2 regions of the Lysinibacillus sp. TE18511 genome follow, and region 2 is predicted to be linked to the other one. Evidence: riboswitches for the same ligand, from Rfam matches in the RefSeq annotation. Region 2 holds a riboswitch; the other holds the start of a gene.
The links. Region 2 has a riboswitch for cobalamin ahead of ACVWXS_RS07265 (FecCD family ABC transporter permease). Riboswitches for the same ligand answer to the same signal wherever they lie in the genome.

Region 1: another riboswitch for cobalamin. It lies ahead of ACVWXS_RS01910 (hypothetical protein); the one in region 2 lies ahead of ACVWXS_RS07265 (FecCD family ABC transporter permease).

Annotation. Positions count from the first base shown of each region.
Region 1 is NZ_JBSSFD010000002.1:93,056-108,790, reverse strand. Features, by position in the region: gene ytvI (sporulation integral membrane protein YtvI) at 1-258, opposite strand, end outside; gene ACVWXS_RS01920 (hypothetical protein) at 350-898, shown strand; gene ACVWXS_RS01915 (glutathione peroxidase) at 1,094-1,639, shown strand; cobalamin riboswitch at 1,916-2,108, shown strand; gene ACVWXS_RS01910 (hypothetical protein) at 2,275-2,817, shown strand; gene ACVWXS_RS01905 (ABC transporter substrate-binding protein) at 2,819-3,784, shown strand; gene ACVWXS_RS01900 (tyrosine-protein phosphatase) at 4,035-4,802, shown strand; gene ACVWXS_RS01895 (MATE family efflux transporter) at 4,948-6,333, shown strand; gene ACVWXS_RS01890 (putative RNA methyltransferase) at 6,333-7,163, shown strand; gene ACVWXS_RS01885 (hypothetical protein) at 7,221-7,514, opposite strand; gene ACVWXS_RS01880 (lysophospholipid acyltransferase family protein) at 7,693-8,301, shown strand; gene ACVWXS_RS01875 (low molecular weight protein-tyrosine-phosphatase) at 8,489-8,953, shown strand; gene ACVWXS_RS01870 (YebC/PmpR family DNA-binding transcriptional regulator) at 9,709-10,428, shown strand; gene ACVWXS_RS01865 (hypothetical protein) at 10,505-10,795, opposite strand; gene ACVWXS_RS01860 (hypothetical protein) at 11,075-11,212, shown strand; gene ACVWXS_RS01855 (methyl-accepting chemotaxis protein) at 11,392-13,134, shown strand; gene ACVWXS_RS01850 (YdcF family protein) at 13,234-13,797, shown strand; gene ACVWXS_RS01845 (M3 family oligoendopeptidase) at 13,872-15,569, shown strand.
Region 2 is NZ_JBSSFD010000007.1:16,870-32,604, forward strand. Features, by position in the region: gene ACVWXS_RS07250 (hypothetical protein) at 191-520, shown strand; gene ACVWXS_RS07255 (cob(I)yrinic acid a,c-diamide adenosyltransferase) at 529-1,092, opposite strand; gene ACVWXS_RS07260 (adenosylcobinamide amidohydrolase) at 1,278-2,753, opposite strand; gene ACVWXS_RS07265 (FecCD family ABC transporter permease) at 2,750-3,751, opposite strand; cobalamin riboswitch at 3,963-4,145, opposite strand; gene ACVWXS_RS07270 (acyl-CoA dehydrogenase family protein) at 4,292-5,959, opposite strand; gene ACVWXS_RS07275 (class I adenylate-forming enzyme family protein) at 5,961-7,463, opposite strand; gene ACVWXS_RS07280 (MerR family transcriptional regulator) at 7,456-7,845, opposite strand; gene ACVWXS_RS07285 (hypothetical protein) at 7,964-8,422, shown strand; gene ACVWXS_RS07290 (hypothetical protein) at 8,419-8,565, shown strand; gene ACVWXS_RS07295 (hypothetical protein) at 8,522-8,956, shown strand; gene ACVWXS_RS07300 (hypothetical protein) at 8,893-9,099, shown strand; gene ACVWXS_RS07305 (hypothetical protein) at 9,157-9,345, shown strand; gene ACVWXS_RS07310 (hypothetical protein) at 9,464-9,610, shown strand; gene ACVWXS_RS07315 (hypothetical protein) at 9,649-9,963, shown strand; gene argS (arginine--tRNA ligase) at 10,096-11,763, opposite strand; gene ACVWXS_RS07325 (DUF1934 domain-containing protein) at 11,763-12,194, opposite strand; gene ACVWXS_RS07330 (threonine ammonia-lyase) at 12,400-13,338, shown strand; gene ACVWXS_RS07335 (CPBP family intramembrane glutamic endopeptidase) at 13,394-13,978, opposite strand; gene ACVWXS_RS07340 (TetR/AcrR family transcriptional regulator) at 14,149-14,718, opposite strand; gene ACVWXS_RS07345 (methyl-accepting chemotaxis protein) at 15,053-15,735, shown strand, end outside.

The DNA.
Region 1 (15,735 bases), on a different contig from region 2:
CGACATAAGTTGTGTAATAGTAAAATAGCAAATGATGGAAATTAAAATAACGCTCACTATATAAATAAACGCAACTGCAATTTTTCGAGACATTTTCCATCGCCGTTTAAAGAACATAACAATTGGCTCTAAAAAAAATGCAGTAACACCAGCTAATATAACGGGAACGGAAACTGGGATAATAAAATATGCAGCTACAATTAAAGTAATAATCATAATCATTCTAAAAATCAGTTTCCTAGAATTAATTTTATTCATAAACTCACCTTCTTTGCGCAAAGTAAGTTTAGTGTACCATAAAACATAAAAATATTATTACGGTCTGAAACAATAAAGGTAGGGATGAATCATGGAAAAAGGGATTATGCAACTTTTTAGTAATTTAACAGAACGTGACCGCGATATTCAATATGAATCTTTCGAAGAATTGATGAAAATAATGCAGGAACCAGTTGATTGGACATATGCAGTTTGGGAACAACTTATTCAGGCTCTTACATACAAAAATGGGCATGTTCGTGCAAGCGCGGCACAATTTTTATGCGCATTGGCAGCAAAAAGTGATCCAGAAGAGAGAGTATTAGAGGATTTCTTAAAGATTTGGGCAGTGACGTATGATGAAAAAACAGAAACGGCGAGACTTACTTTGCAGGCAATTTGGAAAATAGGTTTAGCGGGGCAGGTACAAAGAGATTTAGTCGTTTCATATTTGGCAAAAAGATTTCAAACATGCTTAGACGAAAAGCAACCGGCATTAATGCGCTATGATATTATTGTATCTTTTAAAAAGCTATTTGATGAAACGAAAGACCCGAAGCTATTAAAAATTGCGGAGCGTTTAATTGCGGAAGAAAAAGATGTTAAATACAAAAAGAAATATATGAAAGCCATCCATTAAAGACGTGGAATGGCTATTTTTTTTGTGAAAATTCTTTCGTTAATAGAGAAATAGTTTATAATATATCAGGCGTGCTGAGTAGGAAAATATAGGTTTATTATTGACCGATAATAGGATTTTTTGTGCTAACGTATGCCTATTTTTAAGGCCCATCACCACACCTGACAAATAGGAAAAAATAAAAGGAGTTAAACAATGAGCATTTATAATTATTTAGTCAAGAAGCCAAACGGTGAGATATTATCAATGGAAACTTATCGAGGAAAAACGCTGTTAATCGTTAATACAGCAAACAAGTGCCGTTTTACATATCAATTTGAAGACTTACAAAAAATGTATGATAAATATGGGAAGGATAATTTTGTCGTTTTAGGTTTTCCTTGTGATCAATTCGATAATCAAAATCCTGAGGATGGCGAACAAACTACTCACCTTTGTAAAATCAACTATGGTGTAACATTCCCAATTTTTGAACTGGTGCAGGTAAATGGAGATACGACACACCCATTATTCAATTATTTAAAGCACGAGATAGATTATCGCGAATTTGGCAAGGCAAGTATGCAGGAAAAAATGTTAGCGGAAGCAATTATCCAAATTGCGCCTAGTTTTTTAGACGGTCGTAATATTCGCTGGAACTTTACGAAATTTTTAATAGATACAAATGGTAAGACAGTTGCCCGCTTTGAACCTACAGATTCACAGCTAGATGTTGAGCAAGCTATTGAAAAAATTTTATAAAACTTTGAATCAATACTAGAATCTGTTCTTGATTAAAGAAGTATGCTGATGATAGCACCTAGTGTGGAGGGAGGATACGTTTGCAGAGAGCGTTCCCTCGCAGAATGTGCAGTCAAGTTGAAGAGCCATAACTATAAATCTCTTGAATATAGATTAGAGAATCATTTTGTATAGCTATGTAGAAATAGGCTTACTATTGTTCGTATTCATGTGTTTTCCGTTCATTTCAAAGCTATTTTTTCCTATCAATATGTGTTAAACTGCTTTACAAGTGAATTATTCTTGCAAAATAAAGGTGTTAACAAGCATAATTGGGAATTCGGTGAAAGACCGAAGCTGTTTCCGCAACTGTAAGTACAGGAATCATAAAAGATATACCACTGTCGGAATATCGGATGGGAAAGTTTTTATGACTCATGACATGATTGGATGTACAAGCCAGGAGACCGACCTTTATTTGAACGTATAGATACTCTTCGGAAGCTAGGAGGATATGCGGCAAATACATAGGCTTTGTCGTGTCTATGCGACACTATTTATGCTATTTTCGTCGTCCCTTAGGAGTAGGGTCGACGTTTTTTTATGTATACTCACTTTTAGTAAGAATTTTTCACGAAGGAAAGCGGGGACTAGATTTGAAAAAAGATGCACGTTATTCTTGCTATCCATTTATGCGTGAAAAGGCATCAACAGTAGATTTTGAAATTCGAACAGATAGTCTTACAACACATATGGGTGTCGCTTTAGTAGCAGTAAATAAAGAGACAGTAAGGGTAGTGGCAGATGATTTATTAGCTATTTTGCCAATGGCTTACCATGTAAATGGCTCCGTCCGAGGGAAATTAGCAGTAACTGAAGATGATTTAGCGTGGCTTAGTGTTCGTTATGATTTTTATGTTAGTCATGTGAAAGATGAGATTCAGAATTTTGTATTACCGCAAGGAACAGAGGCTGCTGCTGCATTACATGTATGTCGTAGTGAGGCGAAAAAATCATACCGTATTCTACACAAAGTTTCTGAGGAACGGGAAGTACCAGCTATTCTATTTGATTATTTAGGATTACTAGCCAATATATTTTTTGTTATGGCTGTCTATATGAATCAGCGCGCTGGTATTGCTGAAATACCGTTTATTAGTAAGTCATACCCAATGAAAAAGAAAAAGGAGAATCAATGAAATGAAGAAATTGTTTAATCTACAATGGCTTTCTGTATTAATGTTAGCACTCGTATTAGTAGGCTGCGGCACAAAAGAGGATGCTAACAAAGACACTGTTTCTAAGGACGAGCAACAAACTGAGAGCACAAGCTATAAAGTTACGGATGATCGTGGTGTAGAAGTAGCGTTTGATGCAGTACCGAAAACTATTGTTTCATTACAACCAAGTAATACAGAAATTTTATTTGCTCTAGGCGTTGGCGATAAAATCGTTGGTGCAACTGAGTATGATACGTATCCAGAAGAAGCACAAAAAATTGAGCGCGTTTCTGATTCTACAAAATTCAATAGTGAGCGTATTTTAGCGTTAAAGCCAGATGTCGTTATTGCCTATATAACTGGTGGTGATGATGATGAAAACTTAAATGCGCTAAAAACTCTTGAAGATGTAGGAATTAAAGTTTTTGCCATCAAATCGGCTGCTTCATTTGATGATGTTTACGGGGATATCCAACAAATTGCATCTGTCATGGGGATTGAAGATAAAGGCGAAAAGTTAAATGAAGATATTAAAGCTAAAATTGCGGAAGTCCAGGCAAAAGTCAAAGATGTAAAAGAACCAAAAAATATTTACTTAGAAATTGGTCCAAAGCCAGACATCTATACAGCTGGTTCTGGTACATTCCAACAAGAGATTTTAAATGCTGCAAATGTGAAAAATGTATTTGCTGACGTTCAAAGCTGGGCAAAGGTATCTGAGGAAGATGTCATCGCGAAAAATCCAGAAGTCATTTTAACAACAGTAGGCTATGTAGAAAACTCAGTGGGAGAAATTCTTGCACGTGATGGATGGAATTCAATCACAGCCATTCAAAACAAAGCGGTTTATTATATAGATACTGATATTTCAAACCGTCCAGGTCCACGTATTGGTGAAGCTGTTGAGCTAGTAGCAAAAGCAGCATATCCTGAGTTATTTAAATAAACTATATTGAAAAGTATTTTAGAGCTGTCCTTTATCAAGGGCAGCTTTTTTGATGTTGGGTGAATCTAATGATAGTTGCTCGGTTGGGGAGGTAAAGTGCTCAGGTGGATGAAGAAGTGCTCGGATATTACCTTACATCACTCAGCTTGAGACTAGCTGATGACATTTCCTAGTGCGAAAATTGGTATTATAGCGAATTGTTATATAGAATATAAATAAGAATGTTTATTAACAGAGGGAGGTGCAGTGAATGAAACAGTTTGATATGAAGATTATTCCGTTTGAGGCTGTTCATAATTTTCGTGATATGGGTGGATATAAGACGAGAGATGGGCGTTCTGTAAAGAATGGCTTGTTTTATCGTTCAGCCGCGCTTGGCAAAATGACGAAAGCAGATAAGGAGCTTTTTGGAACGCTAGGTGTGAAAACAATTTTTGATTATCGCGACAACCATGAGGCACAAAATAACCCTAATCCGATTTTCCCGCAAGCTAAATATATTCAAATTCCAGCAAAGGGCAATCATGCTTTTGAGATGCCTACAAACGCTGGAAGAAATGATTTTTACAAGGTTGTAAATCCAGAGATGTTCCGAGAATTTTATGCACAAATGCCTTTTAATAATGCTTCGTTTAAGGAGTTAATGGTAACGATTCAAAACCCTGAAAATTTAGGGCTTGTACATCATTGTGCGGTAGGAAAGGATCGAACAGGTATCGGTGGTGCACTTATTTTGCTCGCTTTAGATGTACCTGAGGAAACAATCATGGAGGACTATTTAGATACAAATATACATTTACGGTCCTTGGTAGAACAGATGGCTCAGGCAATTCAGCAGGATTACAATGATCGAGAATTACAGCAATTTTATGCATTAATGTCTGCCCGTGAGGATTATTTACAGGCGGCATTTGATGCGATGGATAACCGATTTGGCTCAAAGACAGCATTTTTAGAGCAAGAATTTGGTCTAACAAAAGAAAAGCGTGCGCAATTACAGGCGCATTGCTTAACTTGATAGGAAACCCTTTCACACGGTCGTGAAAGGGATTTTTTTGTGAAGTGTTAATCTTTTTGATAATTAATACTAAAACTCTTTACAGCCTAATAATCTATGATAAGATACTATTATTTTATGACGCGTACAGGAGAAGTGAAACGTATTGGCAGATCCAATAAGAGAAAGTGTGAGAAAAGAGACTAACAAGTTAAGTTTGTTTCATTTAACGTGGCCGATATTTTTAGAAGTATTTTTATTTATGTTGATGGGACTAGCCGATACTTTTATGCTCAGTGCTCTATCAGATAATGCTGTATCAGGGGTTGGTGCTGCCAATCAATATATTCATATTGCCATTTTAATACTTGAAGTAGTTGGTAATGGTGCTTCTATTGTTGTGTCGCAATATTTAGGCTCAAGGCGTTTTTTGGAAGCTGCGAAGATATCCGCTTTAGCAGTAACGATGAATTTGATCGTTGGACTAGTGATGAGTATTTTATTTTTCTTCTTTTCAAGTCATTTAATGACGATGATGAACTTGCAGGGGGAAGTGCTTCAATACGCACAAAGCTATTTAGTGATTATCGGAAGTTTTATTTTTTTACAGGCAATTATAAATGCGTTAGCAGCGATTATCCGTGTACATGGTAGGACAAAGCAAACGATGTATGTATCACTAGGTATGAATGTGCTGCATGTTGTATTAAATTACGGTTTAATCTTTGGTAACTTAGGATTACCGGAGCTAGGTGTAAAAGGTGCAGCTATTTCCTCAGTTATAAGTCGTGGATTAGCAGTTCTTGTGTTTTTCTGGCTGTTGTATCAAGTCTTGGAAGTCAGGTTGAAGCTAGATTATTATTTCGAGTATTCAAAGGAATATGTTCGAAAAATATTAAATATAGGCTTGCCGTCTGCATTTGAACAAGTTCTTTATCAGTTTTGTCAGATTGTCTTCCTATATTATGCAACGTACTTAGGCCCAGAGACGCTTGCAGCAAGACAATACGCCATGAATATTTCGATGTTTACGTATTTGTTTGCGATTGCAATCGGTACAGGAACAGCTATTATTATTGGACGTTATGTTGGTGCTGGTAAAAAGGATGAAGCTTATCATCAGCTTTGGTTAAGTGTGCGTGCAGCTTTTATCTTTACGATCATTATGGTTGCAGTTGTGACAATATTCCGGAAACAGCTTATGCACGTTTTTACTGATAATCCAGAGGTAATAGCCATCGGAGCATCTGTGCTAGCATTAAGTATTCTGCTTGAGACAGGCCGTACGATGAATATTGTGGTTATTAACTCTTTGCGTGCCTCAGGGGATGCGAGATTTCCAGTGAAAATTGGTTTTTTATCGATGGTTTGTATGAGCCTTCCACTCGGTTACTTGTTTGTTTTTGTTTTAGATTGGGGCTTAGTAGGTATTTGGCTCGCGATTTCGGCAGATGAATGGATACGAGCGATTATTGTATACTTTAGATGGAGAAGTCGTAAGTGGGAGCGTTTCGCACTTGTTTCACCTACAGAACAGAAGGAGGTAAATTAATGGGGGCACTTTCAAAAAGAGCTGCAGGGGCAGCCTTAATGGATGAAAATATAACGCTTTTCGCTTGTCCGATATGTCAGGAGTCAATTGGTGTTTTTGAACAGGGGAGACTAGTATGTTCCTCAAATCATTCATTTGATATTGCCAAGCAGGGCTATATCAATATGCTGACACATGGTGCTATTTCTAAGTACAGTAAAGAACTCTTTGAATCTCGAAAAGCGGTTATTGATAGTGGGATCTATGATTTAGTAGAAGATAAAATTGGAGAGCTAATTGCTAATGCAGAAACCGTGCTTGATACAGGGTGTGGTGAAGGTTCACATTTAGCACGTATTATGGCGAAGAAACAAGGGATTGGCATTGGTATTGATATAGCAAAAGAAGGCATACTTGCTGCAGCTCGACATTATCCAGAGCAAATTTGGTGTGTTGGTGATTTAGCGAAAAGTCCATTTGCAAGATCAAGCTTCGATTCCATATTAAATATTTTATCTCCTGCCAATTACGAAGAATTTAAACGTCTATTAACTCAGAATGGTTGTGTTGTTAAGGTTGTGCCTCAAAGTGAGTACTTACATGAGCTTCGAGCGCAATTGTATGCGGATTCTACCAAAGAGTCGTATTCGAATGAACAAATAGTTGCCCGTTTTAAAGACAGCTTTGCCGATGTTAGTGTGGAGCGTATTACTTATACGGTACCGCTTGCTACTGAGCTTGTACCGGCATTGCTTGAAATGACACCAATGGGCTGGCATAAAAAAGAGGAAGCCAATATCCATTTAGAAGAAATTACGATTGATGTGGATGTACTAGTGGGAAGAGTTTAACTTTTTTCAGCAGGTGCCTAAACACCTACTGAAATAGAGGAACTCAGGCTAAGACCTTCACATCCTGTGAAAACGCCTGAGTGACCAACATCGTGTTGTTGCCGCTGCCGCTCCGCTTTCGCGCAGATAAAACCATGTTGCTGACGCTTCGCTTTCGCACAGACAAAACCATGTTGCTGACGCTTCGCTTTCGCACAGACAAAACCATGTTGCTGACGCTTCGCTTTCGCACAGACAAAACCATGTTGCTGTCGCTACGTTGGCACTGCGCTTTCGCACATAAAACATCTGCCGCTGCCGCTTCGCTTTCGCGCAAAAAACATCTGCCGCTGCCGCTTCGCTTTCGCGCAAAAAACATCTGCCGCTGCCGCTTCGCTTTCGCGCAAAAAACATCTGCAGGGCTAAGCACAAAGCCGAATCCGGACACAATTATGCCGAGACATGATTGATTTATTTCACATGCAATTGCAGTACATGGGTATTTTCGATTACAATGGGAGTAACTATTGAATAAGGTAGGAATGACACAGTGTATAAATTTATAGCGAATGTTGTAAAAGTGATTTTAAAATTATCGGGCTCAAAAGCGCGTGTATATGAAGAGCAAAACTTACCGAAGGAAGGTGGGTTTATTATTGCATGTACACACACGGGTTATGTTGATATTTTAAATCTTGGTGTTGCAGTATACCCTCGGGAAATTCACTTTATGGCTAAAAAGCAATTGTTTGATATAAAGGGTCTTGGCTGGCTTATAGAGCGTTTAAATGCATTTCCGGTTGACCGTGACAATCCAGGACCAAGCGTTATTAAAATTCCTTCACAGTTATTGAAAGAGGGTAAAATTGTTGGGATCTTCCCATCTGGTACGCGAAATGCTGAAGGTACGGATTTAAAACAAGGTGCAATTACAATAGCACAGCTGGCAAAAGCACAAATTGTCCCAGCCGCTTATATTGGTGCGCGTAATGCTGGTGATCTTTTTAAGCGTGGTAAAGGCTATCTAATTTATGGCGAGCCATTTTATGTAACAGGCAAAGGTAAAGAAGGGCGCGAGGAATTTACACATCGCCTTGAGCATGAATTAGCAGCATTAACTGAAGAATTAGAGAAGCGAGTTACAGCGGAAAAGAAATAACGTGAAACATCATTCATGCCAGTAAAATGTGGGACAACTTAGAAGGCACTCAGAATCAAGTTGATTTTGGGTGTCTTCATTCAGTAAATGTTTTGTTGAAGAGGTGAAATGTCAGCTACAGATGTGTAGCGACAGCAAGGCAGCTACAATTACGCCAAGGCGAAATTGATTGTAGGAGGACATAAAAATGATTCGAGTACTTTTTGTATGTTTGGGGAATATATGTCGATCACCAATGGCTGAAGCGGTCATGCGTGATTTGGTAGAGAAGGAGCATTTAAGTCATAGAATTGAAGTAGATTCGGCTGCGACAAGCTCTTGGCATATAGGAGAACCTCCTCACAGAGGAACACAAGATAAGCTAAAAGAATATGACATCTCAACGAAAGGGATGCAGGGCCGACAATTACAAAAGGCTGACTTTAACCATTTTGATTACATTATTGGCATGGATGAAAGTAATATACGTAATAGCCGAACGATGTTAGGCAATCCTGATTCACCAAAGATTTTTCGCTTTTTAGATTTAACTGATCATCAAAAAGATGTACCTGATCCGTACTATACAGGAAATTTTCAAGAAACCTATGATTTAGTTTTAGAGGGTTGTCATGCCTTGTTAGAAAAAATCAAAATAGAAAACCAATTGTAAAGTGACTATAGATGACACATTTTTTGATCCATCACCGAAAGCTAGCTATGACATTTGTTAAAACGTTTGTCATGTAAATAAGTTGATTGGAGTGGAGACTGGGCGACTCCTTGGAGATTAGCGATAGAGGAACGAAGGCTAAGAGCATCACGTCCTGTGATAACGCCTTCGTGACCAATATCCTGTTGCCCTGAAACCCTGGAGCGAGCCTCGCGAGTGAAGCGGTTCATCGGACGCCCCAAGGAAGCTTTGCTTTGTGCGAAAGCGTAGTGCTAACGTAGCGTCAGCAATGTTTTATCTGTGCGAAAGTGCAACGGCAGCAGCAACAAAGCGCCCGGTCGGAACGGAAATCAACCACACGTTATGTTGAAAATTCTATTTTTTTGACAATCAATCCTTAAGAAAGTCACCTTAAACATTGGCATATCTAGCTTTGTAATCATTATTTATGTTATTATTTGCAGAGTAAAGATACGATGAGTATTTAACTTCTTTCAGCAGAGTCTCCTTCCTCTATAGCTGGTGGGATGAATGCTGGTTTAGGTAACTTTTCAGTCGGTGTCTTTTGTACCTGCTGAAAGGAGTTAAAGCCTCCGGCGGATGTCACGGAATCGGAAAGGAGTTCTTTGTGCAAGCACAAAGCCGAATCCGGACGCAATTATGCCAAGGCATAATTGATTTACCTACCATTTACAGATGTGCAGCTGCGCATCTATGATTTTTATAAACTTAAACATTGAAAGAGAGTGGAAACAATGGGTCGTAAGTGGAACAATATTAAAGAAAAGAAAGCGTCTAAAGACCAAAGTACAAGCCGTATTAATGCAAAATTCGGACGCGAAATTTATGTGGCAGCTAAATCAGGCGAGCCAGATCCTGAGTCAAACCGTGCCCTTAAAGTTGTTCTTGAGCGAGCAAAAACATACAGTGTTCCTAAACATATTATTGAAAAAGCAATCGATAAAGCAAAAGGTGGCGGCGATGAAAACTTCGATGAATTACGCTATGAAGGTTTCGGACCAGCTGGAACTATGTTAATCGTTGATGCTTTAACAAATAATGTAAATAGAACAGCTTCTGATGTACGTGCAGCATTTGGTAAAAATAATGGGAATATGGGTGTCAGTGGATCTGTTGCCTACATGTTTGATTCAACAGCAGTTATCGGTTTAGAAGGTAAATCTGCAGATGAAGTTCTTGAAATATTAATGGAAGCAGATCTTGATGCTCGTGATATTCTAGAAGAAGATGAAACTGTAATTATTTATGCAGAGCCAGAACAATTCTTTGCTACACAAGAAGCATTAAAAGCGGCTGGTGTTCAAGAATTTACAGTAGCAGAGCTTTCAATGCTGCCGCAAACAGAAGTAACATTAACTGGTGACGATATCGCGAAATTTGAAAAACTAATTGATGCATTAGAAGATTTAGAAGATGTACAAAATGTTTACCATAATGCAGATCTAGGCGAATAATAATAAATAATTAATCAAACCAGTAGTGTTTAAAGCTACTGGTTTTTTTATTATGAAAACTATTAAGTCAATGAAATTAAGATACCATATTAGATAAATATGACTCTTCGGCAAAACGAGGGGGTGATTTCCGTAAGTAAGTACCTGGAACGGAAATCATCTTCATGTTAGAGAGGGCACTCGTGGATAGAAACGTCAAAGTGATGGATAGAACCACCGAAATCGTGGATAGAAACGTCAAAGTGATGGATAGGACCTCCAAAATCGTGGATAGAAATGTCAAAGTGATGGATAGGACCTCCGGAATCGTGGATAGAAACGTCAAAGTGATGGATAGAACCTCCGAAATCGTGGATAGAAACGTCAAAGTGATGGATAGGACCTCCAAAATCGTGGATTGAATCTTAAACTAGGATAAAAATCAAAAAACTATTTTTCTATTAGGGTATGCCTCTGTAGAAAGATAGTTTTTTTCTTAACTATTAAAACATATTCCGTGTACATAAGTTGATTGGAGTGGAGGTTGGGCGACTCCTTGGGGATCAGCGATAGAGGAACGCAGGCTAAGAGCATCACGTCCTGTGATAACGCCTTCGTGACCTACATCGTGTAGGCCCGAGACCCTGCAGCGCAGCGGATGTTTTCTGTGCGAAAGCGTAGTGCTAACGTAGCGACAGCAACTGGGTTTTGTCTGTGCGAAAGTGCAACGACAGCAACAACAAAAGCGGCTCATCGGACGCCCCCAGGAAGCTTTGCTCTGTGCGAAAGCGTAGTGCTAACGTAGCGGCAGCAACAAAGCGCCCAACCGGAACGGAAATCAATCCCTCATTATAAATCTATATTTGGCTGAAAAATCAAATAATTCATCCTTGCATTGCAATTTACCCATTGTGAAAAAATTCAAACCATAACATAATATAGATTAATAGTCTTGGTGAATGAAGAAGAAAAGGGGGCTAAAGCATGAGGTTTTTACGTTCAATACAGGGGAAATTAATTATTATTTCATTAGCATTATTAATCATACCAAGCTTGATTATAGGCTTAGTTAGTTATAGTAAAGCTAAAAATGGTATGGAGGATATTGGGGAACAAGTTATTCAGAATAGTGTTGAAACTACTCTGCAATTAATCGAGTTAGCAAATGAAAGTGTTGAAAAGGGTGATATTCCTTTAGAAGTTGCGCAGGAGCGAGTGCGGGAGGCGATACTCGGACCGAAGGATAGTGAAGGAAAGAGACCAATCAATTATCCTGGGGATTTGGGAGAGTACGGATATATATACATCTTAGATGAAAAAGGGACATTAACAACTCATCCGACTCGAGAAGGGGACAACCTATGGAAAGATCAAGATAGTAGCGGCAACTATTTTATTCGGGAAGTAACCGAAAAAGCACTTGCTGGTGGGGGTTATACACAATATGAATTTGAGTTACCGGGTCAAGATGTAATAGCTGATAAAATAATTTATTCTGCAAAAGATCCTCACTGGGGATGGATCATAGCATCAGGTACATATATGCAGGACTTTAATAAAGAAGCGAACTCATTATTACTCATTATCGGTATTACATTAGTAGGAGCTATCATTATGGGTACGGTAGTTGTCATAATGGTCTCGAGACATTTGGCTTTACCAGTTCAAAAATTATCTAAACGCGTACGTGAGGTAGCCAAGGGGAATTTGACTGTAGAAATTGAAGATCTACAACGCACAGATGAAATTGGTCAGCTAAATGAAGGCTTTAACGACATGGTAAATCAATTAAAAACACTAATTACAGATGTTGAGGAAACTATTGTAGAAATTCAATCGACATCGTCTAATTTAACATCTGTGGCAGAGGAAACGAACGCTTATGGAGATGAAATAGTAAAAGCAATTAACGAGGTTTCAAGCGGTGCATTAAAGCAAGCTTCAGATGCTGAGGATACAAATAGAACTGCCATTGAGTTTGCTCAGCAGATTGAAATATTGCATGATAAAAATGAAGTAATGCTTGATGCATCTCAACATATGAAGGAATCAAATCAAAAAGGTCTCGTTAATGTAAATGGTTTAAAAGAGAAATCACATGAGTCTTCTGAATTGATTAATAACGTTCAGACTGTATTTAATAGCTTAATTGTGAAAGTTAGGGAAATTGAAGGTATTGTCGGTACCATTACTGAAATTTCTAATCAGACGAATCTACTTGCATTAAATGCATCAATAGAAGCAGCTAGAGCCGGTGAGCAGGGGAAAGGATTTGCAGTTGTTGCTGAGGAGGTACGTAAGCTTGCGGATCAAACATCTGTAGCAACCGAGCTAGTGCGTACAACCATAAAGGGGATTGAAAGTGAAACTAATTTAGTGAACGATGAGATGAAGAAAACAAACGTCATTGTTCGTCAGCAAAATGATTCGGTTGCCATAACAGAATCATCCTTTAAGGAAATCGAATTAGCTGTAGAGAAAATTATTGCTGTCATTGGGGACATGACTGCGGGCGTAGAATATTTGAATAGCTCAAAGGATAACATTATACAATCTATCGAAAGTATTGCGATGATTAGTGAGAAAAATGCTGCTGCTTCAGAGGAAGTAACGGCATCTGTTGATGAACAACAGCATGCCATTCAAATTGTTAGTGAATCTTCCAATGATTTAACGGATGAAATAACGGCATTACAGGACTCGATTAAGCGTTTTATATTAAGATAATCAATCAGGATGTTTGTACAAAATTACTCGTACAAGCATCCTTTTTCTTCACTCATCGTTAATAAAAGGTAAAGGAGGGGAGAATTGTGAAAAAAATGGGTGTTAAGAGTTGGTATTGTGCTACTCGCTGTGGGTGGTGTTGTTTATATTTGGCTCGGCGAGGAGATGAAACAAGGTGTCCAGCCGGTTGCAAATGGCACAGCTGAATACGTGATTGTACTAGGGGCGAAGGTAAAACCGGGGGGAGTTCCATCGCTTTCTTTGAAAAATAGATTAGAGGAGGCTGTTAAGCATTTAAATAAGTATCCTCATGTGAAAGTGATTGTTTCAGGCGGGCAAGGAGCGGATGAAGATCGGACAGAGGCTTCTGTCATGCTTAAGTACTTACAGGATAACGGTATTGATACGAACAGAATATTAGTGGAAGACCAATCTACATCCACTTATGAGAATTTATTGTTTTCTAAAGAACTATTGCCTGCAGGAACAAAGCGAATCACGATTGTCTCTAATGATTTTCATTTGAAACGTGCAAAATATTTAGCTGAGTCTTTAGATTTTGAAGTAGATGTCGTTGCGGCAAAAACACCAAAATCAGTGGAAGCAAAGCTAAAACTACGTGAAAGGGCAGCACTATTAAAAACATATATAATTGGTTACTAAATTGTTTCTTAATATGATAGATTTGTCATATAATAGAAAGATAACGGGGTATATGACAGAAAGAGGGGATTTCAATGGAAACGTTTAAAGACTATGAATACAGCCGTCCAAATATTGAGGTAATGAAAGAGCAACAATTATCTTTAATTGAGCAATTTAAAAATGCTCAAACGATGGACGAACAAAGCGGGATAATCGGAAAGTTAAACGCATTAAGTAATGATTATGCTACAATGGCGAACTTAGTGTATATTCGTGCTTCAATTGATACAAATGATGAATTTTATCATGCAGAACGCGATTATTTCGACGAGGTTGGCCCTGAGCTAGAAGAGGTAACAACAGAATATTATAAAGCACTAATCGTTTCTCCATTCCGTGAACAGTTAGAAGAAAAATGGGGTCAGCAGTTATTCGATTTAGCAACCTATCAAATTAAAGGCTTTTCACCAACAGTCATTGATTTAATGCAAAAGGAGAATAAGCTTGTTTCAGAATACAATAAACTAGTTGCCTCTGCGCAAATTGATTTTAATGGTGAAACATTAACACTTGCACAACTTGGACCATATGCAGAGTCTACTGATCGTGCAATGCGTAAGGCGGCAACAGATGCACGCTTTGGCTTTTTTGCGGGCCATGAAGAGGAGTTTGATCGATTATATGATGAACTTGTCAAGGTGCGTCATGAAATTGCTGTTAAATTAGGATATAAAAACTATGTTGAGCTAGGCTATATTCGAATGAATCGCATTGATTATAACGCAGAAATGGTACAGAAATTCCGTGACCAAGTTCGTGATTTGATCGTACCACTTGCAACAAAATTATACGAACGTCAGGCAAAACGTATTGGTATTTCTGACTTTAAGTTCTATGATGAAGCATTAAACTTTTTATCAGGAAATGCTACACCAAAAGGCGATCCGGAGTGGATTGTTGCGAACGGTAAAAAAATGTATGAAGAACTATCACCTGAAACTGGTGAATTTTTCAACTTCATGATTGACCATGATTTAATGGACTTAGTGGCGAAGAAAGGAAAAGAGAGTGGCGGTTATTGTACATTTATCGAAAACTATCACTCACCATTTATCTTCTCGAACTTTAATGGTACTTCAGGCGATATCGATGTGTTAACACATGAAGCCGGACATGCTTTCCAAGTTTATTCAAGCCGTAACATTGGTATCCCAGAATACCTATGGCCAACATATGAGTCTTGTGAAATTCATTCGATGAGTATGGAATTTTTCACATGGCCATGGATGGAGTTATTCTTTAAGGAAGATACAGAAAAATATAAGTTTACACACTTAAGTAGCGGCTTATTATTCCTTCCTTACGGTGTAGCAGTTGATGAGTTCCAGCATGTTATCTACGAAAATCCGAATATGACACCAGCTGAACGCAAGGCTGCATGGAAAAAGATTGAGGAAACATATTTACCGCACCGTGACTATGATCATAACAGCTATCTAGAAGCTGGTGGTATATGGCAACGTCAGGGACATATTTATGCGAGTCCGTTCTATTACATTGATTACACGTTAGCGCAAATTTGTGCATTCCAATTCTGGAAACGTTCACGTGAAGAATTTGAAGCTGCTTGGAAGGATTATATCCATTTATGTGGTTTAGGGGGCTCTATGTCCTTTACAAAGCTTGTAAAAGAAGCAGGCTTAATTTCGCCATTTGAGGACGGCTGTGTTGAATCCGTAATCGGTGATATTGAAGATTACTTAAATTCAGTAGACGATACAAAATTATAAACAGTTAAGTTATGCAACAGAAGTGAAGATTCGCTATACTCCTACGGGAAAACAAGTTATGCAAGCCCTTTTAGATGCTTTTGCATAGAGAGGCTTGCGGAACGTCCGTGGGAGGGTAGCGGATTTTTTTGTTTAAAAACCTATTTTATTTGATAATAAATAATAG
Region 2 (15,735 bases):
TATTATAAATCTATTTTTTGTTGGGTATAGAAAATCAAAAAAGCCGATTTGCATCATGTTTTTGATGACAAATCGACTTTTTCAATGCGCTAAATTTTAAAATAGCTGTTTCTTTTTAAAACTAATATGCTCTTTCAATAAAAGTTTAAGATGACATTTGTATAAAAACTATGCCATGTAAATAAGTTGATTGGAGTGGAGACTGGGCGACTCCTCGGGGATCAGCGATAGAGGAACGAAGGCTAAAACCATCACGCCCTGTGATAACGCCTTCGTGACCAACATCCTGTTGCTGACGCTGCGTTTGCACTACGCTTTCGCACAGAAAACATTTGTTGCCCCGAGACCCTGCAGCGAAGCGGCTCATCGGACGCCCCCAGGAAGCTCTGCTCTGCGCGAAAGCGAAGCGTCAGCGGCAAATGTTTTATCTGTGCGAAAGCGAAGCGTCAGCAACAAAGCGCCCAGTCGGAACGGAAATCAACTACACGTTTTGCTAATGAGCGTAATTTGCCATAAATAAATTTCAGGCTATTTTTTAAAGACATTACCGCTTCGAATATATTCAACATCCGCAACTTTAAGTCTAAAATTAACAACTCGTGCAGCTGCAAATAAATAGTCGGATAGACGGTTTAAATACTTTTGCACAATTGTCGGTACGTCTTCAATTTCCTTCATAAGCGTTACCATTTGTCGCTCTGCTCGACGCGCTACTGTGCGAGCAATGTGTAAGGTTGCAGCTGCTGGTGCACCACCTGGTAAAATAAAGCGCTGTAATGGTGGCGCTTCATCTGACAATGCATCAATCCGAGATTCTAACACTTCAATTGGCTGCTCTGCAAGCTTATAATGACGTTCCTTCATGACATTAGCGAGGTCGCCGCCTGCATCAAAAAGTTCGTGCTGAATCGTTTCTAAATCAATTAGAATATCCTTGAATAGCTCACGATCTAATTCACTTACTGCCTTGCCAATAAAAGAATTCAACTCATCAATTGCCCCGTATGTCTCTACGCGCAAGCTATCTTTGTCGACACGTCCACCTATAAGACTAGTTTTCCCCGTATCGCCTGTTTTCGTGTAAAGCTTCATTTCTCTCATCTCCTAAAATTATTTTATCAATTTCGCCTTGGCGTAATTGCGTCCGGATTTTGAATTGTGCCCAGGCCTGCACGACGCAGGTCAGTTAGCCGTTTTCGCAGGATGCGAAGGTTTTAGGCTAACATCCTTATATTCATTCCTTTGAAAATCCGTGACATCCGCCGGAGGCATTATCTTCATTCAGCAGATGTTTCTGCTGAATGAAGATAATTTTTTATTGCCTGCACCGTTGTTTCAAAAACACCTTTACCAATTAACTTGCCTACAGCTGTAATTGGACCACCATACTGCATCTCTTCCCCTTTTTGTGTCGCTGCAATTAATAAACTATCGGTAGCAGTACCTGTTGCAATCGTACCACTAAGCTCATCACGAATACCTTCTGACTGCAATGCCTTTGTTTTCGCCTCATTAGCTGTCATCATTGCTTGGAAAAATGCTTCTTCTGATAAACAACCATTTATGATGACCCATGTATTTATAGTACCAATATATGGTTCATCTTGTCTTTCATGAGCACGTGACACATCAACGGCATTGCCGACTCCAGCTGTAACAGCAACAAATATGCTACCAAAGGAAGCTTTAAATTCATTTATAGCTACAAGATTTGTCGGAACAGCTGTTAACATAACGACTGTACCGGTAGGTGAAAAATGCTCCTTTTGTAAAAATTCAGCGACCTCTTTCTTTACATCACTAATGACATAATCTATTGGTACAGAGCGATTTAATAAGCAATCATACCAACCAATACCTGGATTATGTACAGCTGAGGAAACCGTTTTTAACGGCAACTCTGATTGAAGCTGAATGTAATGCTCCGTAACAGTAAAATTTTCGTTTTTGATGACAGCACGTTGCTGATGTTCGACTGAGGCTGGCATCATTGTAATTTGAGGCTTTGGAATTTCAGGATGTGCATAAGTTGCTACTCGCGCATGATAGACGTCTTCAATTTGCGAAGCAATTAATACTTCATGTGGCGCTCCAAATGCTCGCATCCTTCCGCCTTCCATTAGTAATAATTCATCACAATAAAGGGAAGCTAAATTCATATCATGTAGTACCATAATAACGGTTAAACCGCATTCAATTGCTTCCTTTCGTACCATATCTAAAATTTGACGTTGATGGGCAATATCTAGATGGTTCGTTGGCTCATCTAGCAGTAATATTTCCGCCGTTTGGGCAAGAGCCTGGGCTACAAAAACTCTTTGTTGTTCCCCGCCTGACAAAAATTCCATCGATGTCTGTTCATAACGTTTCACACCTGTTTGCAGCATTGCATGTTGGATTGCTTGTTCATCTCGTTCAGTCCAACTTGAAAAGAAGCCTGTTTGATGGGGATAACGTCCAAGTGATACCGCCTCACGTACACTGTTTGAAAAGGCATTCGCATGTAATTGTGGTAGCACTGCCATTTTTTTTGCCAACGCACGTGCATTATAAGCGCTAATATTTTTACCGTCTACTACTATAGTGCCTGCAGTTGCTGGCAGTATGCCACTCATTACTTTTAATAGTGTGGATTTCCCACTACCATTCGGTCCTAAAATCCCTAGTACTTTTCCTTTTTCAACGGAAAAACTTATATCCTGAACGATCGGCACATCTTCATAGCCACCAGAAAGATGTTCAACAACAATCATGCCCGTCCCCCCTTGCTTCTACGTTGCTTATAAAAAATATAAGAAAAAACGGGCGCCCCAATAAATGCAGTAATTACGCCAATTGGTAGCTCTCTTGGCATAATAATTGTTCGTGCTATTAAATCACAAATAATGAGCAAAGTTGCCCCATTTAAAAATGATAATGGCAATAAATGACGATGATCTGAACCCCAAAGCATCCGCGTCATATGGGGTACAACTAAGCCAACAAAACCAATCGTACCAGAAACTGCTACAGCTGCTCCTGTCAACATTGACCCGCCTACCAAAATTATATATTTACTACGCTTAACATGAACACCTAAATGTTTCGCGCGTTCCTCTCCATATAACAAAACATTTAACTCGCGTCTTTGTGTCCAAAGCATAATTGAGCCAATGATCACAAACGGAATAATCATTTGAACAAAAGGCCAACCTCGCATCGATACTGAGCCGAGCAACCATCCCATAACTTGTCGTAGCTCCTCACCAGATAATGCAATCATTAAGGAAATTAAGGAACCTAAAAATGAACTAAAGATGATCCCTGTTAAAATAAGAGTCTCCATTTTTAGTGAGCGGTCTACTATTCTAGCAAAGCCCATGACAGCTACCATCGTAAATATTGCACCTATCATACTGAAGATTGGTAATGCATAATGGCCTACTACCGGGATTGATATACTAAAGAAAATCGTCATCACTGCGCCAACTGATGCACCAGAGGAAACACCTAACGTATAAGGATCTGCCAAAGGATTTTTTAGTAAGCCTTGAAAAGCTGCCCCTGCAATGGCAAGAGATGCTCCGACAAGTCCCGCCAACAGGACTCTAGGTAAACGAATTTTCCATAAAATATTGGCAGCTGTCTCATCAGCCGCCTTATTCCACAATACTTCTAGTGGAATATGAACTGAGCCTATCGCTACGCCACACCAGATGCTAATAATTAGAAGCGTAATTGCTGTTACATAGGCTATAATCGTTCTACTCATTTAAAGGCTCTCCCCCTTAGTCTATCTGTGCCTATATTCAACGACTTGTTCTTCTGATTGATCGATACATTTTGGCTTGAAATCGCCTAATATTGAGAATTTATCGACATCCATCTTACAAAACAAATACCCCTCATCCAAAAAAGATGAGGGGATCAAATTTGCACAAAAATACGTATACAAAATCCACCACCCTATCCTCGTAGGCCGCAACGTGTTTTCTATAAAGGCAGGTCTCCTGGCTCGTGCTTCATTCGCTTTTTCAAGCCTTCCCGAAATTTTCAGTGGCGCAGATTGAAAAAACTCACACATACAGTGGCGGGACCGCATCGGAATAACACCGATTTCCCTTTTCACTTTACATAAGTAAAGAACCTTTATAATTTTCAGTTGATATAATTATACATGAAAAAAAAAGAGGCTGGGATAAAACTGGTCAATACCTTAAAAAGCGCAAGAAATCAATTTTAGAAACGTTGATTTCTCGCGCTTTTCTTATGTGATTTTTTTAAATTTTGCTATATCCCAGACTCTAATCTATTAGACTATATCTAAAAAATACTGAACGGTTTTCATTGGCGCACCAATTTCTCGCAATGACCATGTGCTCTCTAAATAAATATCTGCTAGCTTTTCATATTTACCGCCGAATCTATGTGCCCATTCGACTGCTACAACACTTTCATATATATGTGCCATTTTTTCTGCAACCTTTTTTGCATCGAACGTTTTCGTTGCTTCATCCAAACGACTAAATGTTTGCAAAGTCAAGTCTAGTTTTACTAATTGTTCTGCTACAATTGCTACTAATAGACTGTCAGCTAGTTTTTCTAGACGTTCCTCCATGATACGAACAAATAATTCATGCGCATGAAACTTATCTACTAAACGAATGAGCTCTAATGCTAAAATATTGGCAGTTCCTTCCCACACAGTCAGCACCTGTGCATCTCTTAATAAGCGAGGTGTAACAAAATCCTCAATATAACCATTCCCTCCGTGCAATTCAATCGCTTCACTAGCATAATGTACCGCTTGCTCTGCCGTTTCTTTTTTCATGATCGCAATATACAAGCGATTCATAATGATGTCCTGTTCATTGCCCTGTCCACTTGTTACTTTATCGTACAGCTGAATAACATCAAAAACAGTGGCAACTTCTACATGAAGCTTGGCAGCAAATTTCCCTAATGTATCCTGAATCATAGGATATTGCGTTAAAGGCTTACCGAATGCATGACGATTGGTTACATAGTGCTTCGCCTCTAGATAACCGCGACGCATAATGCCAATAGAAGCAACAGCATTGCAAATTCTTGATAAATTAAGTGCCTCCAGCATATAATAAATCCCTTTATTCGGCTCACCGACAACATAAGCTAGTGCGCCATCAAATTCCACCTCACCAGAAGGCACTGCTCGAACACCAAGTTTATCCTTTAAACGTCGAATGCGGAGGTTGTTCACAGTGCCATCCTCATTCCGCCATGGAACCGCAAATAATGTTAAGCCTTTTGAGCCTGTCTGTGCCCCCTCCATACGGGCCAATACCATCGCTACTCCACACATTCCTGCGTTAGATGCGAAATATTTCTCACCAAATAAACGATACTGGTTGCCGTCTTTTCTCGCCTCTACAACATTCGCACCAACATCAGAACCACCTTGACGCTCCGTTAAAAATGTAGCTCCCTCATATAACTCGGTATCTCCTGTTGCACAGACATGTGGTAAAAAGCGCTCCTTCACCTCATCACTTGCATAATGATCGAGTAAATAAGCCGTTGCCATTGTTAAAGTAACAGGACAGTAAAAGCCTGGCTCAGTATGGGACAGTAAATAGCCTTGAGCAAAGCTATACACATAATTGCCCTTTCTACCTAATTGCGGAATATCCTTATGCACATAGCCAACAATACCGGTATTGTATGTCTCTTCAATCGTTTTTTTATAGCCATCATTAACCCAGACCTCTGACACTTCTTCACCATATGCGTTATACCTTTGTAAGCGAGGTTCACCCTCTCTATCCGTATGTTTCGCTCTCACATCAATATCTCCAGCACAGAGCCCTCCGAAATCTGTTAGCTCGCGTGTTGCATATTCTGCAAACTCTTGATCTAGCATCATTTCTAAAATCTTATGAAGTGTATCCTCATCTTTAAAAAAATTCGTTGTTTTCATTTCTTCCTGCTGTAAAACCTTCATGCTATCTCACCTCTTGTCCCTTCAAAGATTGTTTTAATATTTTGCCTGCTGCATTTCGTGGTAGCGCTTCCATTTGTTCAAAGAGGCGTGGTATTTTATATTTAGCAAGACGCTCCTCTAAATAATTTATAAGATCATTTTCAGCAATTGCCTTTTTAGAAGCATAGACGGCCTTCACCGTTTCTCCCCATTGTGGATGCGGAACACCTATTACAGCTACCTCAAAAATCCCGTCATAGCTTAACATACTATCTTCTATTTCCTTCGGATAAATATTAACACCGCCTGAAATAATAACATCTTTTTTACGATCAACAATCCAAATATATCCGTCCTCATCCATACGCGCTAAATCTCCTGTTTTAAGCCAACCATCTATAAATGCAGCCTTTGTTGCGATGTCATCCTTGTAATAGCCCAACATATTGCCTTCACCAAATAACACAATCTCTCCAACTTCACCAACGCCGACATCTTCTCCATTGTCGTTGATAATACGCAGCTCCGTGCCAAGTGGTGCACGCTGACCAATACTCCCCGCCTTCGTTTCATGCTCCCTACCAAACAATAACGAACCGCTTGGACCAGCCTCCGTCAAACCATAAACACAAGTTAAATGAGCTGTTCGGAAAGCCTTTTCTATCAAGCGAATTTCGTTTTGTGATAACGGCGCACCTCCATAAATCCACCATTTCATCGAAGATAAATCTGCTGTTTGCAATCTCGGCATTTGAGCAGTTAGCAAATAGGCGACAGGTGCACCAAAGAAATGCGTTGTCCTTTCCTGCTCGATTGAATCAATACACAAATCAGGTGTAAATGTTGGTGTTAGCACATTTGTTGAGCCTACAAGTACGCCTGCCATAAAAAATAAATGTAGCGGAGCTGAATGCGTCAACGGCATCATGAGAAGGATTCGGCTTTCAGGCTTTACTTCCATTTCTACTGCAATCATTTGTGCTACAGTTAAAATATTGCGATAGCTAAACAACACACCCTTTGGTTTTCCCGTTGTACCCGATGTATATAAAATCGTCGAGACATCATCTTCATTCAACTGACAATCAATTGTTTGAACGCTTGTATGTTGAAGAAGTGTTTCATAATTTAGCCAACCAGCATGCTCTTGTCCTGTTTTGATTTTTAAAGGAACGACCGTGATGTTTTCGACTGCCGCAAAAATTGCTTCATGAACTAGAATAGCTTTAGCGTCTGCATGCTGCGCTACATATTCGACCTCTTGCAGCGTAAATTTCGCATTTACTGGAACGACAATAGCTCCAATGCGCTGTATTGCAAAATAGCTAACAACAAACTCTACAACATTTGGCATAAAAATGATGACTTTATCGCCTTGTCGTACACCTTGCTCTAATAAAGCATGACTAAAATGTGTCACTTGCTCATCCAAATCACGATAGGTCACTCGTCTGCCTTGACAAACAACCGCTTCGCTCAAAGGATACTTGCGCGCATTTCGTGCTAACAAATTCGAACTATTCATCGTACATCTCTCCCTTTAAAGTCGCTAATTTTTTAGTAAACACACCTTGCAATTGCTGTAACTCATTTTTCATTTGTGCAAGCTCTGCTATTTTGCTATCTATTTCTTGAATTTTTTGTTCCCCATATTCGACCGTACGCTCCAATTGCTGAATGCCTGTGCGGTCAAAATCAAACAGCAATACCATCTCCTTAATCTCCTCAAGTGAAAAACCGTAACGCTTTCCCCGAAAAATAAGCTTAAGCTTCGCCAATTCTTTTTTTGAAAAGGTTCGTTGATTAGTAGATGAACGATTGGGATTAAGCAGCCCAAGCTCCTCATAATAACGAATTGTCCGTGTTGAAACATTAAACTGCTTAGCCACTTCTTGAATCGTCTTCAACTTCATCTCCCCCTTCACATTTTCCATCAGTATATCATTGACGCTAACGTAAACTTCAACAAGATTTCTGAATCTTTAAGAAAATTATTGATTTAAGGAGATGAATGGGGATGTTTCGATGGAGCTGTTCTTCAGTTTGCTGGTTCTATCCATCGCTTTGGTGGGGCGTTCCGTCGCTCTGTTGATTCGTTCCGTCATTTTGCCTGTTCTATCCATCATTTTGGCGGTTCTATCCATCATTTTGCCTGTTCTATCCGTCATTTTGGCGGTTCTATCCATCATTTTGCCTGTTCTATCCGTCATTTTGGCGGTTCTATCCACGCTTCAAGATTCTTACCGTCGCTCTGGCGATTCTTTCCGTCGCTTTGATGATTCGTTCCGTCGCTTTGATGATTCGTTCCGTCGCTTTGATGATTCGTTCCGTCGCTTCGGCAGCTTGTTCCGTCGCTCTGGTGGTTCTTTCCGTCGCTCCGACGATTCTTTCCGTCACTTCGCCGGCTCTTTCCGTCACTCTGACGATTCTTTCCGTCACTTCGGATTCTTTCCGTCGCTTCGACGATTCTTTCCGTCACTTTGACGGTTCTATCCGTCGCTCTGACGATTCTTTCCGTCACTTCGGATTCTTTCCGTCGCTTCGACGATTCTTTCCATCACTTCGCCGGTTCTATCCGTCGCTTTGACGGTTCTTTCCGTCACTTCGGATTCTTTCCGTCGCCCTAGCGATTCTTTCCGTCGCTCCAACGATTCTTTCCGTCACTTCAGATTCTTTCCGTCGCTCTGGCGGGGCGTTCCGTCGCTCTGGCGATTCTTTCCGTCACTTCGGATTCGTTCCGTCGCTTCGACGATTCTTTCCGTCACTTCGCCGGTTCTATCCGTCGCTTTGACGGTTCTTTCCGTCACTTCGGATTCTTTCCGTCGCCCTGGCGATTCTTTCCGTCACTTCGCCGGCTCTTTCCGTCGCTCTGACGATTCTTTCCGTCGCTTCGCCGGCGCTTTCCGTCGCTCTGACGATTCTTTCCGTCACTTCGGATTCTTTCCGTCGCTCTGGTGGGGCGTTCCGTCGCTTCGACGATTCTTTCCGTCACTTCGCCGGTTCTTTCCGTCGCTTTAACGGTTCTTTCCGTCACTTCGGATTCTTTCCGTCGCTCCGACGATTCTTTCCGTCACTTCGCCGGCTCTTTCCGTCGCTTCGGATTCTTTCCGTCGCTCCGACGATCCTTTCCGTCACTTCGCCGGCTCTTTCCTTCGCTCTGACGATTCTTTCCGTCACTTCGGATTCTTTCCGTCGCTTCGACGATTCTTTCCGTTGCTTTGACGGTTCTATCCGTCACTTCGGATTCTTTCCGTCGCCCTGGCGATTCTTTCCGTCACTTCGCCGGCTCTTTCCGTCGCTCTGACGATTCTTTCCGTCACTTCAGATTCTTTCCGTCGCTCTGGCGGGGCGTTCCGTCGCTTCGACGATTCTTACCGTCACTTCGCCGGTTCTTTCCGTCGCTCTGACGATTCTTTCCGTCACTTCGGATTCTTTCCGTCGCTCCGACGATTCTTTCCGTCACTTCGCCGGTTCTATCCGTCGCTCTGACGATTCTTTCCTTCACTTCGGATACGTTCGGTCGCTTTGCTGATTCTTTCCGTCGCTTCGGACCCGTTCCGTCGCTTTGATGATTTGTTCCGTCGCTTCGGCGGCTTGTTCCGTCGCTCTGGTGATTCTTTCCTTCACTTTGGCGATTCTATCCGTCGCTTAGGATTCGTTCCGTCGCTTTGATGATTTGTTCCGTCGCTCTGGTGATTCTTTCCTTCACTTTGGCGATTCTATCCATCGCTTCGGATTCGTCCCGTCGCTTTGATGATTTGTTCCATCGCTTCGGCAGCTTGTTCCGTCGCTCTGGTGGTTCTTTCCTTCACTTTGGCGGTTCTATCCATCATTTTGCCTGTTCTATCCACGACTTTGGCTACTCTATCCACGACTTTGACCGTTCTATCCACGACTTTGGCGGCTCTATCCACGACTCTGACCGTTCTATCCACGACTTTGGCGGCTCTATCCATCACTTTGACCGTCCTATCCACGACTTTGGCTGCTCTATCCTCACTTTGGCGGGGCCATCCTCACTTTGACCGTTCTATCCATGACTTCGGCGGTTCTATCCGTCTCTTTAATGATTCTTTCCGTCGCTTCAACCGCTCTTGCTACCTAAGATACAAAAAACCCCCGGCACAATGTCGTGCCGGGGGCTAGAAAGACTTTTATTACATTTTTTCTGGTGCAGATACGCCGATTAAACGTAGTGCGTTGGCAATTGTTGTACGAACAGCCGTAATAAGGGCTAAACGCGCCTCTGTTAGCTCTTTATTTGAAGCATCTAACACTTTTTCAGCGTTATAGAAGCTGTGGAATGCAGCTGCCGTTTCTTGAATATAGTTGGCGATACGGTGCGGTGTACGGTGATTCGCAGCATCGGCTACCATTTTCGGGAAATCGCCCACTTTTTTCAGTAAATCGATCTCTTTTTCAGCAACTAACAAGCTTAAATTGTCACTTGAAGCAGCAAAGCCTTGCTCATTTGCTGAACGTAAAATAGATGAAATACGTGCATGTGCATATTGTGCATAATACACTGGGTTTTCATTTGATTGAGATACTGCAAGGTCTAAGTCAAAGTCCATATGAGAATCGCCTGCAGTTTTCACGAAGAAATAACGTACTGCGTCTAGGCCTACCTCTTCTACAAGCTCACGCATTGTAACAGCGTTCCCTGTACGTTTAGACATCTTGAATTTCTCACCGTTTTTATAAAGCTGAACCATTTGGATGATCTCTACTTCAAGCGTCTCACGATCATAACCAAGTGCCTGAATAGCAGCTTTCATACGTGGAATATAGCCGTGGTGGTCAGCTCCCCAAATATTAATTAATTTATCGAAGCCACGTACAATTTTATCCTCATGGTATGCGATATCCGGAGTTAAATACGTGAAAGACCCATCATTTTTAATTAACACGCGGTTTTTATCGTCACCAAATGTTGTCGAACGGAACCAAGTAGCACCGTCTTCTTCAAATACATGACCATTTGCTTTCAGTTTATCTAATGCTACTTCAATTTTGCCGTTTTCATATAGTGAAGTTTCAGAATACCACACATCAAAGTTTACGCGGAAGTTTGCAAGGTCTGTTTTTAACTTGTCTAATTCTAACGCTAAACCATGCTGACGGAAGAATGCAAAACGTTCTTCATCAGATTTTGCTAAAATTGTATCACCATGCTCACTCGCTAGTTTACCAGCAATTTCAATAATATCTGGACCATGATAGCCATCCTCTGGCATCTGAGCGTCTAATCCTAAAGCTTGCTTGTAACGTGCTTCTAGTGAATAAGCTAAGTTATTAATTTGGTTACCCGCATCGTTTATATAGTACTCACGAGATACTTTGTAGCCTGCCATATCTAACACATTACATAATGAATCCCCTACTGAAGCTCCACGCGCATGACCTAAATGTAGATCACCAGTTGGATTTGCAGATACGAATTCAACTTGAACTTTTTCTCCTGCACCAGCATTAGAACGACCATAGTCAGCGCCTTGCTCAAGCACTGCTTTTACTACATCTGTTAGGAAATCTTTACGTACAGTAATATTCATAAAGCCAGGACCAGCAATATCGATTTTCTCAATAACTGTACCTGCTGTGTCAAGATTTTCTAAAATAGCTTCAGCAATCGCACGAGGTGGTTTTTTAGCTAATTTCGTTAATTGCATAGCGATATTTGTCGCATAGTCTCCATTTGCCTTATCCTTTGGTGTTTCAAGGTGAATATTTAACTCTGTGCCAGCCTCTACTAAGCCAGCTTTTTCAACAGCCTGCGCAATTGCCGCTTTAATGGCTTGTTGTACTTGTTCTACTGCGTTCATCATTGTACCTCCGTAAATGTAATGTCTAATGTATAGTTGCCAACGGATTGCCCACCCATTAGTAAATCATACTGTACATGGAAATCTCCGCTTATTGCTTGTTTTGTAAACGTCATTTTTTTCGTGTCTATGACGAGTGGCATTGAACCAAACTCACTTTCATAATGACCCGTTTGTTGTTCAATTATGTTAAGTGGTAGTCGCATTTTTACTGCTCCGGCACGCATAATTAGTGCCTGTTCATTGCCTAGCTTCATAGTTGTGCGGATGGTTTTATCCTCCTGCACCTCTTCATATTTCAAATACATGCTTCCTGCTTTTTCAAGTAGCTGCCCTGTCAGCCACATTTCATAACTTTCGGACTCTCCATCAATCGGACGAATCGTAGAAATGAGCTTAATGTTCACCTGCGATCTTGCTTCGTTGGCCATTATGGACGCTCCCTTTTATTGTTTTTACTATAACCTTTTTATTATAGGATGAATACTCATATTTTTTCAAGGTTGAAGTAAGTATTCTATGGTGTCGCGGCAATATTCACAGTCATTTTATTTATTGACACAAATTGCCTGTAAATCTACAGTTATAATATAACGCCAGAATTTTCAATTATTTCAATAAAGTGAGGGTTGCTGTATGTTAACACTTGAACAAATCCATACTGCTAAACGAAGAATTTCATCCTATGTATATGAAACACCTATGATTCGATTAAACGGGCTCGATGAACTTTTAGGATGTCAGGTCTACATAAAAGCCGAGAATATGCAAAAGACTAACTCTTTCAAACTGCGTGGAGCTCTTAATAAAATGCTATCCATGCCGTTAGAACAATTGCAACAAGGCGTAGTTGCTGCTTCCTCGGGTAATCATGGCAAAGGCGTTGCCTACGCTGCTAAGCTATTAAATATTAAGGCAACAATTGTCCTACCGGATTCAGCTCCTACAGTTAAGGTAGAAGGAATACGTGCTTTAGGTGCGGAGGTTGTACAATGTAAGCTTGCAGAAAGACATGTAATAACAGAAAAGCTCAGTCGTAATCACGGTTATTGCATTATACATCCTTATGATGATTACGATATCATGGCAGGACAAGGAACAGCAGGTTTAGAAATATTTGCACAGCTTCCTGATGTCAATACTATTGTTGTCCCTATTGGTGGCGGTGGATTAATGAGTGGCATTGCAACTGCTATAAAATCTATGGCCCCTCATATCAAACTAATTGGCGTGGAGCCTGCCGTTGTTTCGCGTTATGCCAAAAGCTTAGAAGCTGGCGAAAGATTGCTTTTAGAGGAACAAAAATCTTTGGCAGATGCCCTATTAACTTTACAGCCCGGAGAACGAAACTTTCCAATTGTTCAACAGCTTGTCGATGAGGTTGTAAGTGTAGAAGAAGCATTGATCCATCGTGGGATGAAGACCTTACTTTCCGAAGGTAAAATCATCGCAGAACCATCCTCTTCAATCGGTATTGGTGCTGCCCTTCAAGGAGCTTTACCTATTCATAAACATGAAAAAGTATGTTTTCTTATTTCAGGAGGTAATGTTGAATTAATACCTGAAGAGAACTAGAAAAAAAGCATCCGCTCAAATTCATGAGTAGATGCTTTTTTGCCCTCTTTTTTTGTTAAACATAACTCTCCGTGTTTTTTAATTTCATTGCATCCTTCTTAGTAAATAAAGCGCGCCAGAAATAAATTGAGAGACCAATTAACACCATGCAATGAATGATATAAATAGAAACAGCAAGAACAGTTGGCTCACCATCCGTCATGAAAGATATAAAATCGTGCGTAGCGTGCCAGATAATCGGGAAAATAATACTTTTTGTCTTCGCAACAATTTCTGCACAAACTAGTCCAAAGAGGAATGCATAAGTTATTTGTAGTAATGTCATTACTAAATCAGCACCAGAAGCTAAATTTGCAAGATGCCCAATACCAAACAAAATAGAGGAACCTAGAATAGCTATTTTAAGACCTTTAGCTGATAAATATTTAAAAATTAAACCTCGGAAAATAAGCTCTTCACAAATACCAACGGCAATAACAAATAGAAGCAAAGTAAATACATACTGCACTGAAAAACTATCCTTATGTGTAAAACCATTAAAGAAAGCAATCAGCTCAGAAATAACGATCACAACCATCCACGCCTCGGCTTTAAATCTTCTAAATCCGAAATCCTGTAAAGAGAATTTGCTTTTTTTCATGATCCATAGAGTAACTAGAATACCACATGTAAAGGCCGCAAAATGAATCAAATAAATTGTGCTTAAGCTGCTTATATTTTTAACAGTTATAATTGCACCTGATATGATGGGAAAAACAAGTGCAAGTAAGGTGAATAGAATCGATAAAAGAATAGGGGAATTTTTTATTGTCATTTATTTTCTCCATTCAGTAATTTTTGTTTAACGCCTTCAAAAACTTCTTTTAAAATGCCCTCAATTTCCGAGCTATCTAAATCACAAGTATTCGTCGCACACATTGTTGCAATACCGTGCGTAGTTAACCATATATCTATAAATAGCGATTTTGCTGAGGTTTGAGTTAATCCTGTGTTTTTTGAAATTAGTGCTATAATGCCTTGATTCTCAACGTCATTTAGTAATTCTGAAAAACTCGAAATCTTATATTTATTGGATAGAAATAATAGCTCAAAGAACTTTTTTTCTTCTCGAGCAAAGTTAATATACGCTAACCCCATCCCTAGAAAAGAGCTTTGTTGTAACCCCTGAAACATCCTTTCATTATAAAGATTGCTAGCCATTTCATATATTGCGTACTTTAAATCGTCCATACTCGAGAATAATCGAAATATAGGTTTTGTCGAACAACCTAATTCTTTTGCTAAATCTCGTGCATTGACACTATCAATCCCACTCTTTCTAGCCATTTCAAAAGCACAATCCAATAAAATCCCCTCTGTAAACTGCTCTTTCGGTGCCAAAAAATTTCCCTCCATCCAATAGGTAACATACGTTACCTATAATGTAACAATATTTTCCTATCCACGTCAATAAGATCATCAAAAAACATCACTCTCTTTCATTTGAGCAGATGCTTTATTGTTTAGAGGCGGTATAAGTTATAACGTTCGTCAGAAACTCCATTGTAACAAGCTTCCACCCCTTTATTTTTCATAAAAATTTTATAATTCTCTCTTCTCTTATTAAAGACATGGATATGGTATATTATCACAATATCAAAATTACTCAATATATCCAAAGTCATCAGTATAAACCACTTTTTAGAAGATAATTGAGCCAATGGAGGAAATATTTTTGAAAAACTTATCAATCAGAAAGAAAATTCTAACACTTATTACGTCCGCTGTTGTTTTTTTGCTGATTATTTCATTTAATGGTTTTTATTACATTAATGATATGGCAAAAAAATCTAGTGAAATGTATGACGAGTCACTTTTGCCAATTGAATATATCAGTCAACTTAGATCTAACTTTAGTGATGTAGATTCTTACATTTTAGAGCTCATGATTACTAAGGATGCTAATCGTAATACCGAACTACTGGCAAACATCTCAAAAAGTGGTGAAAGTATTAGAGACTTACTCATAAAATTCGAAGACTCTTACACTGGAAAAGAAGATGAAAAAGAACTATTAGAATCTCTTAAATCCAATCTCGATGGTTATTTTAGTACCATGACAAATATCATTAATTTGGCTAACAAGAACCAAAACGAGGAAGCCTATTCTGCATACACTAAAGCTTCAGACGATCTTATCAAGAAGGTGGAAACTGATACAGACAAACTTATAGCTCTATGTGTTGATGATGCCGACCAGCTGAATAAAATAAACGAACAAAATCAATCTACTACTATGCTTATTTCTGCCATTCTTTCTGTTTTAGCTATTATTTTCTTTATTACATTAGCAACATGGATTGCACGTTTAATTGTAAATCCGTTGAAAGAGTTGCAGGCTACTATGTTAAAAGCAGG